Regions from separate parts of the Blautia sp. HCP3S3_C12 genome, predicted to be linked through region 2. Evidence: predicted binding sites of a transcription regulator. Region 2 holds the regulator's gene; the other holds the start of a gene.
What was found. The regulator HrcA, encoded in region 2, represses chaperone genes, less so after heat shock. The targets are predictions, from matches to a motif close to TGTTAGCACTCNNNNNNNNNGAGTGCTAACA.
Positions count from the first base shown of each region.

Region 1: a site for HrcA is predicted at 2,025-2,055, ahead of groES (co-chaperone GroES). Genes of this name have one in related genera too.

Region 1 is NZ_JBQHWC010000007.1:63,603-68,500, forward strand. Features, by position in the region: gene groL (chaperonin GroEL) at 1-1,598, opposite strand, end outside; gene groES (co-chaperone GroES) at 1,628-1,912, opposite strand; gene codY (GTP-sensing pleiotropic transcriptional regulator CodY) at 2,330-3,115, opposite strand; gene topA (type I DNA topoisomerase) at 3,398-4,898, opposite strand, start outside.
Region 2 is NZ_JBQHWC010000001.1:208,519-213,416, reverse strand. Features, by position in the region: gene dnaJ (molecular chaperone DnaJ) at 1-39, opposite strand, end outside; gene dnaK (molecular chaperone DnaK) at 170-2,047, opposite strand; gene grpE (nucleotide exchange factor GrpE) at 2,101-2,745, opposite strand; gene hrcA (heat-inducible transcriptional repressor HrcA) at 2,763-3,803, opposite strand; gene uvrB (excinuclease ABC subunit UvrB) at 4,171-4,898, opposite strand, start outside.

The DNA of each region.
Region 1 (4,898 bases), on a different contig from region 2:
TTAGCAGCCGGTGCCGGTGTGTCTTCTTTAATAATTGCAACAGCAGATTCTGTTGTCAGTAAGGTAGACGCAACACTTGTAGCGTTCTGAAGGGCACTTCTTGTAACCTTTGCAGGGTCAAGGATACCTTCGCCTACCATATCTACATATTTCTCATTAAGAGCATCGAAACCGATTCCTGGTTCAGATTCTCTTACTTTATTAATGATTACAGATCCTTCCAGTCCTGCATTTGCTGCAATGCGGAACAGAGGAGCTTCCAGAGCTTTCAGGATAATGTTTGCACCTGTCTTTTCATCACCTTCCAGAGTAGCTGCAAGTTTCGCAACTTCTTTGGATGCATGGATGTAAGCAGATCCGCCACCTGCAATGATACCTTCTTCTACTGCTGCTCTTGTAGCTGCAAGAGCATCTTCCAGACGAAGCTTAGCTTCTTTCATTTCTGTCTCAGTGGAAGCACCAACACGGATAACAGCTACGCCGCCAGCCAGTTTTGCAAGTCTTTCCTGTAATTTTTCTTTATCAAATTCAGATTTTGTCTCTTCAATCTGTCCACGGATCTGTGCAACACGGTTTGCGATTGCTTCTTTGTCGCCCATACCGTCAACGATAACTGTGTTTTCTTTTGCAACTTTAACAGATTTCGCACGTCCTAACTGCTCCATAGTTGCATCTTTCAGTTCCAGACCAACTTCTTCGGAGATTACCTGACCGCCTGTAAGGATTGCGATATCCTGAAGCATTTCTTTTCTTCTGTCGCCATATCCAGGAGCTTTGACAGCTACTACCTGGAATGTTCCTCTTAATTTGTTTACGATAAGAGTTGTAAGTGCTTCACCCTCTACATCTTCAGCGATGATGAGAAGTTTAGCACCAACTTTTACGATCTGTTCCAGTAATGGAAGGATTTCCTGAATATTGCTAATCTTCTTGTCTGTGATCAAGATGTATGGATCGTCCAGATTTGCTTCCATTTTTTCCATATCTGTTGACATATATGCGGAAACATATCCACGGTCGAACTGCATACCTTCTACAAGGTCAAGTTCTGTGTGCATTGTCTTGGATTCTTCAACTGTAATAACGCCATCTTTGGAAACTTTTTCCATAGCGTCTGCTACTAGCTGTCCAACTGTCTCATCGCTTGCAGAAATAGATGCAACGTTTGCGATCTGTTTCTTGCCGCTGATTGTCTGGCTCATATTTTTGATTGCTTCTACTGCTGTATCAGTAGCTTTCTTCATACCTTTTCTCAGGATAATCGGGTTAGCGCCTGCTGCCAGGTTTCTCATTCCTTCATGAACCATAGCCTGTGCAAGAACTGTAGCTGTTGTTGTACCATCTCCTGCTACATCGTTTGTCTTGGAAGCAACTTCTTTGATCAGCTGTGCGCCCATGTTTTCAAATCCGTCTTCCAGTTCAATTTCTTTTGCGATTGTAACACCGTCGTTTGTGATAAGCGGAGCACCGTATGGTTTGTCAAGAACTACATTTCTTCCTTTCGGTCCTAATGTTACTCTTACTGTATCAGCTAATTTATTTACACCAGCTTCAAGAGCTGCTCTGGCTTCTGCGCCGAATTTAATTTCTTTTGCCATGATAATATGACCTCCTGTTTAAACTCTGATTATTTAACAATTGCAAGAATATCATTCTGTTTTACAATGATATACTCTGTTCCATCCATTTTTACTTCTGTTCCTGAATATTTGGAGTAGATAACCTTATCACCTACAGCTACTTCCATTTTCACTTCTTTGCCATCAACAACTCCGCCAGGTCCTACAGCTACAACTTCTGCCTGCTGTGGTTTCTCCTGTGCCTGTCCCGGAAGAACGATTCCGGATTTTGTTGTCTCTTCTGCTTCAACCTGTTTTAATACAACTCTGTCACCTAAAGGTACTAATGTCATGATCTATGTCCTCCTTTATTCTCCAACTAAAACATTCCTGTTACCGTACCTTTTTTGTTATTGCAAAATATCCGGTAACTGTCTCGGCACCTTGTCAGATTCTGCCGATTTCTGCTAGCACTCATTTACCTCGAGTGCTAATCACTGTCCATATAATATTTAAAACAAGTAAAATTAGCAACTTCACTGAGTATTGTATAATTTAATATATACTCTTTTTTTCTAATTTATACTCGCTTTTTCTTTCTTTTTCTTAATTTCCAAATTATTTTATCCAAATGGTAGAAATCGCCTGCCAGATTTGCGACAATATAACTGATGTACAATGATAAAGACTGCCTTCTATCCCATATTGTTTAAGGATAAAAGGCAGTCTTAAAATTTAACATTTGTTCTCTTCCGGCTTATCTGATGCCATCAGCCTTTCTTGTTTCTCTGAGCCTTGATCTCCTCCAGCTCATCAAAGATCACCTCATTGAGAACTTTTATATAGGTTCCCTTCATACCTGAGGATCTGGATTCGATCACACCTGCACTTTCAAATTTTCTGAGAGCATTAACGATCACAGACCTTGTAATTCCCACTCGGTCAGCAATCTTACTGGCTACCAGGATTCCCTCATCTCCGTCAAGCTCATCAAAGATATGGATAATCGCCTCCAGTTCTGAGAAGGACAAGGTATTAAATGCAGATTTCACAACCTGCTGTTTTCTGTCTTCCTCTGCGTTCTCCTCATGAACTGCACGCATCATCTCCAGTCCTACGACCGTGGTACCGTACTCACTGACAATGATATCCTCAATATCATAAGGTCTGTCAAATCGATACATAAATACAGTTCCCAGACGCTCACCTGCAATATCAATAGGATTAATAATCCCCTGATAGCTGTTTGACACATGTTCAAAACCAAGTGTCTGCAGATTTACATTCTCTTTCGTTGATAAAACTCCCAGAAATCTCTCATTTAATAAAGTATCTACATATCCACCGACCTTATCCTCTATCAGCTCAGTAATCTCATCAACACCCGGACACAAACTGACGCCCAGAACCTTACCTTTCTTACTGAGTACCAGAATATTGGAGCTCAAGGTCTCCATCAGTACCTGACAGATATCATTGAACACCACCTTGCTAGAGCTGCTGTTGTGCAGAAGCTTATTGATCTTTCTTGTTTTATCCAGCAACTGAACGCTCATATTGTCCTCCTTTCGCCTTTGTTATGTTTAATCATATATTTATAGTCTAATACTACACGTTTTGATTGAAAATTACAAGATAAATTTTACTATTTTTCATTTTATTTTTGCTTTTCTGAAAATAGATTTCTTTTCCAAATATTATTCAACAAATACATTTTCCCCGATGGTATAGATTTTCTGATATTAAAGTTAAAAAGCGCAAAAAAACAGAATTCTGCTGATTTACAGAATCCTGTTTCCTAAGCTTTCCTTTTTACAGATCACTCTCTTTTTCCCCGGTCAGTCCTGTGTTTTTTCTTCTACATAACCACAGGTTTCCTGGCTGCAGACAAGCTTATTTCCCTTTTCTACCATATATCTTCCGCATTTTGGACATTTCTTTTTGGACGGCTTCTGCCAGGACATAAAATCACATTCCGGATTATTCTCACATCCATAATATTTTCGTCCTTTTTTGGTTTTCTTCAGAACAACTTCCTTACCACATTTCGGACAGAGAACACCGATTTTTTCATAATATGGCTTTGTATTTCTACATTCCGGAAATCCGGGGCAGGCAAGGAAACGTCCGTGAGGACCGTATTTGATCACCATGTTCCTGCCGCAATTATCGCAGATCACATCAGTAACTTCATCCTGAATTTCCACCTTTTCCAGTTCCTTCTCAGCCTCATCCACATCTCTCTTCAGATCCGGATAGAAGTTGCTCACAACTGTTTTCCACTTTACAGTCCCTGCTGCCACACAGTCCAACAATCCCTCCATGGTAGCTGTAAAATTCACATCTACAATGCTTGGGAAAGCCTGCTTCATAATACTGTTTACCACCTCTCCCAGCTCTGTAACATATAAATTTTTCTGTTCCTTCGCTACATAGCGGCGACTGATGATCGTGGTAATTGTGGGAGCATAGGTACTGGGACGGCCGATTCCAAGCTCTTCCATGGTTTTTACCAGAGAGGCCTCTGTATAATGAGCCGGCGGCTGTGTGAAATGCTGCTCCGGTTTCAATTCCTTCAGAGTAAGCTTCATTCCTTTTTCCAGGCTCTGATTCAGTACGTTTCCTTTTTTCTGGTCTTCTTCGTCTGTATAAACCGACATAAATCCATCAAAGACAATTTTAGAGGCAGCTACTGTAAAAGTATAATCACCTGCTCCTATTTTGACAGAGGTGGTTTCATATTTTGCAGGAGCCATACGGCTGGCTGCAAATCGTCTCCAGATCAGCTGGTAAAGCCTGAACTGGTCTCTGGACAAGGATTCCTTCAGAAGCACCGGAGTCCTGCTGATATCTGTAGGACGGATTGCCTCATGAGCATCCTGTATTTTCTGTCCCTTCTTAACAGCCTTCTCTGTTTTTGATACGTAATCCTCTCCATACTGGGCAGTGATATATTCTCTTGCCGCAGTATCCGCTTCCTCGGAAATTCGTGTAGAATCTGTACGCAGATAAGAGATCACACCTACTGTACCGCTTCCTTTAATATCAACACCTTCATATAATTGCTGAGCAAGACGCATGGTTTTCTGAGTAGAAAAGTTCAGTGTCTTGGCAGCTTCCTGCTGCAGTGTACTGGTGGTAAATGGAAGAGGTGCATTCTTGGTTCTCTCTCCCTTTTTCACTTCCGTAATCTCATATTCCTGATTCTGAAGAGCAGCAAGTAGTTCATCCATTTCCTGCTTATTATGAATATTCATCTTCTTATCTGTACCATAAAATTTAGCCTGCAGAGGTTTTTTCTCACCTTGCACCTGAAATTCTCCGTCCAGACTCCAGTAC
Region 2 (4,898 bases):
CACGCCTAAAACTTCATAATAATCTCTCTTATCAGCCATTATTTTAATTAATTCCTATACCTATATTCAACTGTTCTGTCTCTTCGCTGCACCAGTACCTGATACTGGATTTATAGCACAACTATTCAGTGAGAGAATCTCTCCCACTGAACAGTTATGATTTGTCACATTATACTTCTTTGTAATCAGCATCTACAACATCATCGTTGTTTCCTGCATCTGTGCTGCCTGCTGCACCGCCGCCCATATTCATGTCCGGTCCTGCCTGGCCGCCTGCCTGCTGTGTCTGCTCATACATTTTAGCGAAAAGCTTCTGAGCACTTTCCATCATCTTCTCCTGAGCAGCTTTGATATCAGCTACCTGAGAGTCTGTCATCTCTTCTGCATTTGCAGTCTGGGACAGTAAGTCTTTCAGTGCATTCAGATCTGCTTCTACAGCAGCTTTATCGTTAGCATCAATCTTGTCGCCAGCTTCTTTCAGTGCATTCTCAACCTGGAATACCATGGAATCAGCGTTATTTCTTGTATCGATTGCTTCTTTACGTTTCTTATCCTGAGCTTCGAACTCAGCAGCTTCTTTGACTGCTTTATCGATATCAGAATCAGACATGTTAGAACCAGCTGTGATTGTAATATGCTGTTCTTTACCTGTTCCAAGGTCTTTTGCAGATACATTTACGATACCGTTTGCATCAATATCAAATGTAACTTCGATCTGCGGAACACCACGACGTGCTGGCGGGATTCCATCCAGACGGAACTGTCCAAGGGATTTGTTGTCTTTCGCAAACTGACGCTCTCCCTGTACAACGTTGATATCTACTGCTGTCTGGTTGTCTGCTGCTGTTGAGAAAATCTGGCTCTTTCTTGTAGGAATTGTAGTATTTCTCTCAATCAGTCTTGTTGCGATACCACCCATTGTCTCGATAGACAGTGACAGTGGAGTAACATCCAGAAGAAGAATATCGCCTGCGCCTGCATCACCAGCAAGTTTACCACCCTGGATAGAAGCACCAAGTGCTACACACTCATCCGGATTCAGGTTCTTGCTTGGCTCTTTGCCAGTTAACTGTCTTACTTTATCCTGTACAGCCGGGATACGGGAAGATCCACCAACCAGAAGTACCTGGCCAAGTTCAGATGCTGTGATACCTGCATCAGAAAGTGCACGACGTACCGGTTCAGCTGTCATTTCTACTAATTCATGTGTTAATTCATCAAATTTAGCTCTTGTAAGGTTCATATCGAAGTGTTTCGGGCCTTCTGCTGTAGCTGTGATGAATGGCAGATTGATGTTTGTAGTTGTTGCGGAAGAAAGCTCTTTCTTTGCTTTCTCTGCAGCTTCTTTTAATCTCTGAAGTGCCATCTTATCATTGCTTAAGTCAACGCCTTCTGCTTTCTTGAACTCAGCAAGCATATAATCTGTGATCTTCTGGTCGAAGTCATCGCCACCAAGACGGTTGTTACCAGCTGTGGAAAGAACTTCGATAACGCCATCACCGATCTCGATAACGGATACATCGAATGTACCGCCACCTAAGTCGTATACCATAATCTTCTGTTCTTTTTCATTGTCAAGACCATATGCAAGAGCTGCTGCTGTAGGCTCGTTGATGATACGTTTTACATCAAGACCTGCGATCTTACCTGCATCTTTTGTTGCCTGACGCTGAGCATCATTGAAATATGCAGGAACTGTGATAACTGCTTCTGTAACTTTCTCACCAAGGTATCCTTCTGCATCTTTTTTCAGTTTCTGAAGAATCATAGCGGAAATTTCCTGTGGGGAATATTTCTTGTCGTCGATTGTTACACGATAGTCAGTACCCATCTCTCTTTTAATGGAAGAGATTGTTCTCTCTGCGTTTGTTACTGCCTGACGTTTTGCAGGTTCACCTACAAGACGTTCTCCTGTTTTTGTGAAAGCAACAACTGATGGTGTTGTTCTTGCGCCTTCTGTATTAGCGATAACTGTTGGCTGTCCACCTTCCATTACAGCTACACAGCTGTTTGTTGTACCTAAGTCAATACCAATGATTTTTCCCATAATCTTGTTCCTCCTAATTTATTCTCAATTAATTTTGATATATTCTAAATTTATTAGTTGGCTACTTTTACCATACTGTGACGTACTACGAAATCCTTGTAAGTGTAACCTTTCTGGAATTCTTCTACCACAATATTCTCACCGGCTTCTTCATCCTCCACATGCATCACTGCGTTATGGAAGTTCGGATCAAATTCCTTACCGACTGCTTCAATTGGTTTCACACCCAGCTCATCTAATGTGGTGAGCAGCTGTTTGTAGATCATCTTCATTCCATCTGCGAAAGAATCTCCTTCCGGTGCCTGTGCAAGACCTCTCTCGAAGTTATCCACAACCGGAAGGATTTTCTCAACGATGTCCTTGGCTCCGATGATATACATGCTGGATTTCTCTTTCTCCGTTCTCTTACGGAAGTTATCGAACTCAGCCATGTTTCGTTTCAGTCTGTCTGTAAGTTCTTCGATCTGCTGTTCAAATTTATCTTTCTCTTTTTTCTTCTTGCCGAAGAAAGAAGCTTTTGATTTGCTGTCTTTAACATCATCCTGGGAAGCTTCCTCATCTCCGTCCTCTACCGGGATTTCTTCTGTTTCAGCTTCACCGTTTTCTACAACCTCAGGTTCATTTTCAACAGTTTCTTCTGTTACAGGAGTCTCTGTTGTCTCTTCTTCCTGAGCTGTGTTCTTTGTTTCTTCTGACACTCTCTATTACCGCCTTTCTAACTCTCTTTCTTAATCAGTTCGTCCAGCTGAACTTTCAAAGCCTTCAGGCTGTCAACTACATTTGCGTAATCCATACGCTTAGGACCGATGATACCGATAGTGCCATGCAATCCCTTTCCAAGCTCGTAAGTGGCTGTGACCACACTGCAGTCCTTCATAGTCTGCACCGGCATCTCATCACCAATGTATACCTGAATTCCTGTGTTCTCTGTATCAGACATTCTCTCTTTTACCAGGTCTACCAGATCCTGCTTTTCTTCAAATGCTGAAATCAGCCCGCTCGCTTTACTTGTGTCTGCAAGCTCCGGATACTTGAAAATGTTTGTTGCTCCTGAAGTATATATCTGCATATCGTCTTCATCTACCTGAATGGTATCTGCCACTGCATCAAGGACTGTACCAACTACAGAACTGTGAGCACCAGCCTGTTCCTTGAGGCGGGCGATCATTCCCAGGTTGATATCCTGGATCGGTACTCCATTTAAATTGGTATTAAGAAGAAGATTTAATTTCAGGATTGTCTGATCGTCCATCTCCCCGTCCAGATCAATGATCTGGTTTCGGATGACATTGTTATCACTCACTACTACTGCCACAAGCTGAAGGGGTGTTACACGTGAAAGCTGAATGAATTTAATCTTGCTTCCGCTGTACTGTGGAACAGAGATCATTGTTGCATAATTAGTATTGGAGGCAAGCACCTTCGCTACCTGTTTCAGCATTTTATCCAGTTTGTCAGTTTTCTCGATCATGAAATCTCTGATTTCCTGTACCTCTGATTCCTTTTCTTTCATCAACTCGTCTACGTAGAGGCGATAACCCTTATCAGAAGGAATTCTTCCGGCTGAGGTGTGGGGCTGTACGATATATCCCATATCTGTCAGATCTGACATCTCATTCCGGATGGTGGCAGAGCTTACATTTAAATCTGCAAACTTGGAAATGGTCCGGGAACCCACCGGTTCGCCTGTTTCCATGTAGGTTTTGATGATGGCTTTTAGTATTTTCTTTTTACGATCATCTAATACCTGATCCATGAAATTCCACTCCTTTGCTGCCTTTGTTTTCGGGCTGTTAGCACTCAACTTTTAGGAGTGCTAACAGCTTATGCTCATAAGATAGCACTCTTGATTGGGTTTGTCAATATTATTTTGTGAATTTTTTGTTATTTTATGAACAATGGGGATTATTAAGATTATGTTATAGAAAGGGACGCTAGGAGAAATTATTAATATTGTGTGCGGTTTCGGACGCTAAGAGATACTATAGCAGTCCTAGTAAATAATGCATTTAAGACAGTTCAGCAGAGTGCGAAAGACAAGGAAGATATCTGCAGGCGTGCTGACGCACGACAAAGATATCTGACGCAGGATTTCACACTCTGATGGGCTGGATTAAGAAACATTATTTGTCTAGTGTATCCAGGTTCTTTTTCAGGTCGATCATTTTATCGCGGAGTTCTGCAGCTTGTTCGAAGTTGAGATCTGCGGCTGCGGCGCGCATTTGTTTTTCTACCTGGGCGATGAGTTTGGTGAGTTCTGTACGGGTCATGGACTCTGGGTCTTTCTGGAGTCGGACTTCGGTTTCAGCTACTGCTTTGGATACGGCGATGAGATCGCGGACTGCTTTTTTGATAGTAGTCGGAGTAATTCCGTGTTCTTTGTTGTAGGCTTCCTGAATGGTTCGGCGGCGGTTGGTTTCGGTGATGGCTTTGTGCATGGAATCGGTCATGTTGTCTGCGTACATGATTACATGGCCTTCGCTATTTCGGGCAGCTCGTCCGATGGTCTGGATGAGGGAGGTTTCGGAACGGAGGAAACCTTCTTTGTCTGCATCCAGGATTGCTACCAGGGTGATTTCCGGGATGTCCAGGCCTTCTCGAAGGAGGTTGATTCCTACCAGAACATCAAAAACATCCAGACGCATATCCCGGATGATGCGGGCACGCTCTAAGGTATCAATATCGGAATGGAGGTAACGGACTCTGATTCCTACTTCTTTCATATATTCTGTCAGGTCTTCTGCCATTCGTTTGGTGAGGGTGGTAATCAGGATTTTGTGTTTCTTTGACACTTCTTTATTTACTTCCCCGATCAGGTCGTCAATCTGTCCTTCAATGGGGCGGACTTCTA